DNA from 2 places in the Streptomyces sp. NBC_00370 genome. Region 2 is predicted to be linked to the other one. Evidence: riboswitches for the same ligand, from Rfam matches in the RefSeq annotation. Region 2 holds a riboswitch; the other holds the start of a gene.
What was found. A riboswitch is a leader RNA that binds a small molecule or an ion and turns the genes downstream of it on or off. The one in region 2 is predicted to bind glycine.
Positions count from the first base shown of each region.

Region 1: another riboswitch for glycine. It lies ahead of gcvP (aminomethyl-transferring glycine dehydrogenase); the one in region 2 lies ahead of gcvT (glycine cleavage system aminomethyltransferase GcvT).

Region 1 is NZ_CP107968.1:1,583,896-1,588,090, forward strand. It holds gene gcvP (aminomethyl-transferring glycine dehydrogenase) at 1-1,586, opposite strand, end outside; glycine riboswitch at 1,764-1,862, opposite strand; gene OHS57_RS06640 (PRC-barrel domain-containing protein) at 1,965-2,369, shown strand; gene OHS57_RS06645 (DNA polymerase IV) at 2,270-3,832, opposite strand; gene OHS57_RS06650 (MerR family transcriptional regulator) at 3,874-4,195, opposite strand, start outside.
Region 2 is NZ_CP107968.1:6,008,070-6,012,264, reverse strand. It holds gene OHS57_RS26930 (enhanced serine sensitivity protein SseB C-terminal domain-containing protein) at 1-564, opposite strand, end outside; gene OHS57_RS26925 (enhanced serine sensitivity protein SseB) at 741-1,487, opposite strand; gene OHS57_RS26920 (AAA family ATPase) at 1,539-2,243, opposite strand; glycine riboswitch at 2,403-2,500, shown strand; gene gcvT (glycine cleavage system aminomethyltransferase GcvT) at 2,665-3,789, shown strand; gene gcvH (glycine cleavage system protein GcvH) at 3,878-4,195, shown strand, end outside.

The sequences.
Region 1 (4,195 bases), 4.4 Mb from region 2:
GGCCAGGTGACGGACTCCATCTCCGTGGTCGCGTTCAGCTTCATGGTGCACGAGCCGAGCGGGATCATGCCGCGGTCCAGCGCGTAGTCGCGGTCGGCGAGCCTGCGCAGGTAGCGCAGCATCGCCGTCTCGGAGCGGTGCTGGTGGAAGACGGGGTGCGTCAGGTAGTCGTCGGAGCGCAGCCGCGCCTCGGGCAGGTCGTCGTCGGCCGTCGCGTCGAGCGCGTCGATGTCGGCGTCCACGCCGAAGGCGGTCCACACGGCGGACAGCTGCACCCGGCCGGTGGTCTCGTCGCAGGCGATCGAGACATGGTCGGCGTCGACGAGCCGGATGTTGACGCCGTTCTCGCGTGCCGCCGCCACCACGTCGGCCGCCCGGCCGGGGACCCGCGCGGTGACGGTGTCGAAGTACGTGCCGTGGACGATCTCCGTGCCGCCGGCCCGCAGCCCCTCGGCGAGCAGCGTGGCGAACCGGTGCGTGCGCTGCGCGATGGCGCGCAGTCCCTCCGGGCCGTGGTAGACGGCGTACATGCCGGCCATCACGGCGAGCAGCACCTGGGCGGTGCAGATGTTGCTGGTGGCCTTCTCGCGGCGGATGTGCTGCTCGCGGGTCTGGAGGGCCAGCCGGTACGCCCGGTCGCCGTCGGCGTCGACGGAGACCCCGACGAGCCTGCCCGGCAGGTTGCGGGCGAACGTCTCGCGCACGGCCATGAAGCCGGCGTGCGGTCCGCCGAAGCCCATGGGGACGCCGAAGCGCTGGGTGGTGCCGACGGCGATGTCGGCGCCGAGCTCGCCGGGCGAGGTGAGGAGCGTCAGCGCGAGCAGGTCGGCGGCGACGGTGACGACGGCGCCGAGTTCGTGGGCCCGCTCGACGACGGGCGCGATGTCCCGTACGGCACCGGAGGCGCCGGGGTACTGGAGCAGGACGCCGAAGACACCGCGCTCGGCGGCCTCGGCGGGGATGCCGTCGGTCAGGTCGGCGACGACGACCTCGACGCCGGTCGGTTCGGCGCGGGTCCGGATCACGGCGATCGTCTGCGGCAGGGTGTCGGCGTCGACCAGGAAGACGCCGTTCTTGACCTTGCCGACCCGGCGGGACAGCGCCATCGCCTCGGCGGCGGCCGTGGACTCGTCGAGCAGGGAGGCGCCCGAGGTGGGCAGTCCCGTGAGGTCGGCGACTACGGTCTGGAAGTTGAGCAGCGCCTCCAGCCGGCCCTGGGAGATCTCCGGCTGGTAGGGCGTGTACGCGGTGTACCAGGCCGGGTTCTCCATCACGTTCCGCAGGATCACCGGCGGGGTGAAGGTGCCGTAGTAGCCGAGGCCGATCATCGGCGCGAGCACCTGGTTGCGGTCGGCGAGGCTGCGCAGCTCGGCCAGGACCTCGGCCTCGGTACGGGCGTCGGGAAGCCGCAGCGCCTCCGCACTCTTGATCACGTCGGGCACGGCCGCGGCGGTCAGCTCGTCCAGCGAGCCGTAACCGACCTGGGCGAGCATCTTCGCCTGAGCGCCGGCGTCGGGACCGATGTGGCGCTGTTCGAAGGGGGTGCCTCGCTCCAGCTGTGCGAGCGGAATGCGGTTGGCGGTCATTACGGAGGCCTCCTGGTCGACACGACCTGCGAGGGGCACCAAGACGCGGGTGCCCGGGCGGCCTCCCCCTCTGTCATCTCGACCTGAGAGCTTCACCGGCCCGCCCTGCGGCGGCCCGGCTTTCACCGTCGGTGAGAGCGGCTGCCTCGCGGCATCCGCCCTGCTTTCCAGAGTGACCTCGTCCGTGCGGTACGGGGGCCTGAGAGATTCCGGGGAGGATTTGCTCCTTCGGCGCCTCCGATGATCTCAATCGGAGGACTCTCCCGCACGGGGTCGACAGCCGTCTGCCAGCCTACCAGCGAGCGCTTGAGGCCAACTTTTCGAGTGGCCGCCTTGCCGGATCTGCACTTTTGTAGTCTTTACCAGCAGTTGCGACCAATTGGAGGGACCGTGGAGAGCGATATCGATCCGCGCAGCCTGATCGGCCGCAAGGCGTTCGACCGCGACGGCCACAAGATCGGCACGGTGGACGAGGTCTATCTCGACGACGCGACAGGCGTCCCGGAGTGGGCCGCCGTGCGTACGGGGCTGTTCAGCCACGACGCCTTCGTACCCCTCAGCCCCAGCACGCTGGTGGACGAGGCGCTGCGCGTGCCGTTCGACCGGTCCCTGATCAAGGACGCGCCGGACTTCGGTGTCGGCCGGCATCTCTCCCCCGAGCAGGAACTGCAGCTCTACCACCACTACGGCCTCGCCCTCCCGGAGCCGTCCGAGCGGCCGGCTTCCCTGTCGGACGGGGACTCCCAGCGGGACTTCGGCCGTCTGGCCGGCCAGGAGGACTGATCCGGCGCCGCTGGGTCCGTGTCCGCAGGCGCGAGCGGCACCAGCGGCAGCGGGTCGGCGGGCTCCAGGTCGGGGTCGTCCACCCAGAACGTCCGTACCCGGCCGGGCAGCGAGCCCGGCACCTCGAAGCGCACCGTGACCCGGCGAAGGCCGCTGCCCTGCACCCAGCCGGGTCCGAAGACCGCGTGATGCACGTCATGCCCGGCGGCGAAGCGCCGCTCAGCCGGGGCCGGGACCTCCACGGCCGCTGTCGGGGCCTCTGCGGGCATCGCGGGCGGCCCGCCGCCGGGAGAGCCGCCGGGCTCCGCGGAGGGCTCCGGCGGCCCGGCAGCGGACTCGGCGGGCTCCGCCGACTCCGCGGCCTCGGCGGCCGCCGCTTTGGGCCCTTCGGCGGCCGCCTGGGCGAAGAGGTCTTCCTGTGTGTAGTCGGCGAGTCCCGTGACGCCGACCCCCAGCAGCCGCACCCCGCCGGTCGTGTCCACGGACTCCAGCAGCCGCCCCGCCGCCTCGCGGACGACTCCCACGTCGTCCGTCGGCCCGCGCAGCGTCTCCGAACGGGTCAGCGTCGAGAAGTCGTAGCGCCGCACCTTGAGGACCACCGTCCGCCCGGAGTGCCCGGAGGCGCGCAGCCGCTCCACGCACCGGTCGGCCAGCCGGTCGACCTCCGTACGCACCCGGACCCGGTCGTGCAGATCCACGTCGAAGGTGTCCTCGACCGACACGGACTTGGCCTCCCGGTCGGACACCACGGGACGCTCGTCGTGGGCCAGCGCCATCCGGTACAGCGAGCTGCCGTGCGCCTTGCCCAGCAGCCGGACCAGCTCGTCCTCGCCGGCCTCCGCCAGCTCGGCGACCGTCGTCATCCCGGCGCGCCGCAGATGATCACCGGTGGCGGGGCCGACCCCCGGCAGGATCCGCACCGACATCGGCCCGAGCAGCCCGCGCTCGGTGCCGGGCTCTATGAGGACCAGCCCGTCGGGCTTGGCCTGCTCCGAGGCGATCTTCGCCAGCATCTTGGAGGCGGCGAGCCCCACCGAGCCGGTGAGTCCCGTGACGGCCCTGATGTCCCTGCGCAGCTGCTCACCGGCCACCCGCGCGCTCGCCGAGTCGTCGGCGGAGCCGCCGGCCTCCAGGTCCACGAAGGCCTCGTCCAGACTCAGCGGCTCCACCAGCGGGGAGAGCCGCCCCAGCAGCTCCATGACCTGCTCGCTGATCGTCCGGTAGACGGTGAAGCGGGGCACGAGATACGCCGCGTTCGGCGCGAGCCTGCGCGCCTGCGCCATCGGCATCGCGGAGTGCACCCCGAACCTGCGCGCCTCGTACGAGGCCGTCGAGACCACTCCGCGCGGCCCGAGCCCCCCGACGACGACCGCCTTCCCGCGCAGACTCGGCTTGGCCGCCTGCTCCGCGGCGGCGAAGAAGGCGTCCATGTCGAGATGGAGGATGGTCGGGGCGGTTCTCACACCACCGATGCTGCCTCAGAGCACTGACAATCGGCCGTTCGTCACACGGCCCGGTCGCGGCGCCGTCTGGCGAGTTCGTCGGCGGGGTTGTTCCCCACCAGCGTCTCGCCGGTGTCGATCCGCTCCCCGTGCAGCTGGGAGAGGGCCGACTCGACGTCGCGCCAGACCACCCCCACGGCGATGCCGAAGATCCCCTGGCCCCCCTGGAGCAGGCCCACGACCTCGTCGGGCGACGAGCATTCGTAGACCGTCGCGCCGTCGCTCATGAGCGTCATCAGCTCCAGGTCCTGGAAGCCCCTGGCGCGCAGATGCTGGACGGCCGCCCTGATGTTCTGCAGGGCGACACCGGTGTCCAGGAACCGT
Region 2 (4,195 bases):
GAGATCGAGCCCGATGGTCAGGTACGGGGAGCCGAGCGCCGGCTGCACCCAGGCGCGGCGCAGCGAGCGGACCGCGGGCGTGCGGTGCGCGTTCTGCGTGAGCAGCGCGTAGAACTGCGGCAGTTCGACGGCGGGCTCGGAGAGCCGCAGCGGTCCCGCCGGCATCCGGTCGAGCCCGGTGGCGATCCGGCGCAGATCCAGCCAGGGGATCCCGACACCGCCGCCGGGGGCGTGCGGGTTGAGCCAGATCCCCCAGCGGTCGGGGTAGAGGGCGCGGGCGATGTCACGGCCCGTGACCACTTCGTGCGCCCGGGTCCAGCCGCTGACGGAGAGCTCCTGGGCGGAGGTGACGCAGGGCGCGTAGCCGAGGCCGTCCACTTCCATGTTCCCGTACTGGGCGTCGGGGGAGCCCGCCTGGCCGTGCCAGAGCAGCATCCACACCTGGCCCGTCGTGCCGTCGGCGAGAGCCTGGAGCAGCGCCTCGTACGCGTCGTACCGTCCGGGCGTCACCTGGCGCAGCATCTGCTCCACCTGCCCGGCCGCCGCGGTGCCTGACGCGCTCACTCCTGGTCCCGCCCCTCGTCGATCCGGCCCTGCTCCCCCGCCATCAAACCAGCTTAGGGGGCGGTACTGACACAGACTTGACGGCGGGTGTGTGCTGCGCATAAGCGGCGCGCCGGGGCCCGCAGGATGCGTACATGTACCCGTCGCCCCGTCAGTTCCCCGCGGGTGCGGGGGAATCAGTGCGGATGGATCCGTTGGTAGAAGGGCCGCACCCGCTCCAGCATCCAGTCGGCGACCGGATCGCCCTGCGCCACGTCGAGCAGGATCAGACTGACCTGCCAGCCGACCTGGACCCGGCCGAGCGCCCGGCCGAGCGCGTCCATGGGCACCTCGCGGTCCACGGCCTCCCACGAGGAGAGCTGTACGCCGACGAAGAGCTGCGGCGCGCCTCCCTCGACGCTGGCGAGGGTGCGGCGGGCGGACAGGACGAGCCCGGACGCCTCGAACTCCCCGGCGGCGGCGGCGAGGAAGTCGACGGGCTCCTCCTGCCAGTCCGGCTCGAAGAGCTTGACCCGGCCGCCGCCGGCCGGTCCGTCGAGCGGGGTGCGCCCGGACTTGCACAGCTCGGCGACGGCGGCCGGCGGCAGCGGAGCGCCGACCGTGCCGCCGGGGTTGACGGCGAGCCCGAGCTGCGGGGGCAGCCCGCGGGCGAACTCGACGGCGGGCGCGACGGTGAACGGCATATGGGCGCCGGCGCAGCTGAGGAACTGCTGCTCCGAGCTGAACACCGGCACGTAGGCGGCGCCTTCCAGTTCGACGGTCGGCAGGTCGAGGCCGGGGCTGTCGGGTCCGCCGCCGTTCGGCAGCGGCACCCAGAGCGCGCTGCGTCCGAGCACTTCGACCAGCCGGCCGCCGGCCGCCGGATTGCCGAGCGATGCGGCAAGCACCTCTTCCAGCTCGTTGGCCGGCCACGCTGTGTTCACTGCTTCTCCTCGCCCCTGTCCCGCCCCTGTTTTCGGCGCTGCCGCAGCACCCTAACTCCGTGACTGCCCTGGTGGGACGGGGGCGGTGAACGCGATGCTGCCGAGCGCGCCCGCCGCGGCCCTGTCCAGCAGCACCGCCGTGGCGCAGCCGGGCGGCAGCTTGCCCGCCTCGGCGCCCGTCAGCAGCCCGCGCACCGCGCGGCGGTGCCGGGCGAAGGCGTAGCCGGAGACTCCACGGCCGCGCTCGCGCTGCCCCTCCCGGGCCACCTCGGGCGGTACGTCCAGCAGGACGAGATGCAGGCGCCGGCCGCGCCTGCGGGCCTCGCGGGCCAGCCAGCGCCGTACCCAGGTCTGGGTGCCGCAGTCGTGCACGACGACGCTCTCGCCCGAGCGCAGCGCGCGGCGCAGCCCCGCGTAGTGGGCGATCCTGACCAGCGGGCGGTAGAGCGCGTACGGCAGCGGTCCCGGCAGCCGGCGCGCCCAGCGGTCCCTGGCGTCCTGGGAGTCGATGGCGCCGCTCGCCGCCGTACGCCGGATCAGGGTCGACTTGCCGCTGCCGGGCAGCCCGGACACCACGATCACGTCCCCCGGGGCGAAGACCAGGCCGCCCGGCACCCGGCCGCCCCTGGCGCGTAAATCCCGGACGGGCCCCGCGGGCACCGGGGGCGTCACGGCCCCGGCGGGCGCCGGCACCACCGGGACGCGTGCCCGCGCGGGCACGTACTCGTCCGTCACCTCTGAGCGCTGCACCGTCATCGCCGTCCCCCTGTCATGGTCATCCCTCGGCCCACGACGACTCTTGCTTCTACTTGCCCAAGAAGTGTAAAGAAAAGGTAATGTCCCACAACCCTCTCCCGGGGTGTGCCGGACCGGGATGCGTGCGATGATGTCCGCGCCAACTGCATACCGGCCGTTTGAATCCGCGCGGGAGAGTCCCGGCCACCACATGCGCCGGGCGCCGAAGGAGCAAGTTCCTCCCTTGAATCTCTCAGGCCCCGTACCGCGCGGATGAGGCAGATCTGAAAAGCGGGCCGCAGCTCTGCGGTCCCACCCACGGTGCAAACCACGGCTGTGCGCACGTATGTAGTACGTGCGGTCGTGGTGAACCTCTCAGGTTCCGATGACAGATGGGGAGGAACGTCCTCGCCTGTCATCAGCCATGCCCTGGGAGCCATCGATGAGCCCTTCCCCCCGCCGCACCGCCCTCGACGCCACGCACCGCGCGCTGGGCGCCACCATGACCGACTTCGCCGGCTGGGACATGCCGCTGCGGTACGGCAGCGAGCGCGACGAGCACACCGCGGTCCGTACGAAGGCCGGCCTCTTCGACCTCTCCCACATGGGTGAGATCACCGTCTCGGGCCCGGCGGCGGGTCAGCTCCTCGACTACGCGCTGGTCGGCAACATCGGCGCCGTGGCCGTGGGCCGCGCCCGCTACACGATGATCTGCCAGGAGGACGGCGGCATCCTGGACGACCTGATCGTCTACCGCCTCGCCGACGAGACGTATCTGGTCGTCGCGAACGCGTCCAACGCGCAGACCGTCCTCGACGCGCTGACCGGGCGCGCCGCCGGGTTCGACGCCGAGGTGCGCGACGACCGCGACGCGTACGCGCTGCTCGCGATCCAGGGCCCGGAGTCCTCCGGCATCCTCAAGCAGCTGACCGACGCCGACCTCGACGGGCTGAAGTACTACGCGGGGCTGCCCGGCACCGTGGCCGGGGTGCGGGCGCTGATCGCCCGTACCGGCTACACCGGCGAGGACGGCTTCGAGCTGTTCCTGGCCCCCGCCGACGCCGAGCGGGTGTGGCAGGCGCTGACCGAGGCGGGCGCGGGCGCCGGTCTCGTACCGTGCGGCCTCTCCTGCCGCGACACGCTCCGGCTCGAAGCGGGCATGCCGCTCTACGGCAACGAGCTGACCGCGAGCCTCACCCCGTTCGACGCGGGTCTCGGCAGGGTGGTCAAGTTCGAGAAGACCTCCAACGGCGGAGATTTCGTCGGCCGGATGGCGCTCGCGACCGCCGTCGAGCTGACCGCCGTCGCGCCGCCGCGCAAACTGGTCGGGCTGATCGCCGAGGGCCGCAGGGTGCCGCGCGCCGGCTACCACGTCGTCGTGGGCGGCGCGGTCGTGGGCGAGGTCACGTCCGGCGCGCCCTCCCCGACGCTGGGCAGGCCGATCGCCATGGCGTACGTCGACGCGGCCCACGCCGAGCCCGGCGCCAAGGGCGTCGGGGTCGACATCCGCGGCTCGCACGAGCCGTACGAGGTCGTGGCGCTGCCGTTCTACAAGCGTCAGAAGTGATAGCGAGAGCGTCAGAGCTGATACCGGCGTCTCAGTCCGCAAGACGACTGTTCCCCACCACTCCCCCGCGTACAGGAGAATTCAGACCATGAGCAACCCCCAGCAGCTGCGCTACAGCAAGGAGCACGAGTGGCTGACGACCGTCGAGGACGGCGTGTCGACAGTCGGTATCACCGAGTTCGCGGCCAACGCGCTCGGCGATGTCGTGTACGTCCAGCTCCCTGAGGTCGGTGACACGGTGACCGCGGGCGAGACCTGCGGCGAGCTGGAGTCGACCAAGTCGGTCAGCGATCTCTACGCGCCGGTGACCGGCGAGGTCACCGAGACGAACCAGAGCGTCGTGGACGACCCCTCGCTGGTGAACACCGCTCCCTTCGAGGGCGGCTGGCTGTTCAAGGTGCGCGTC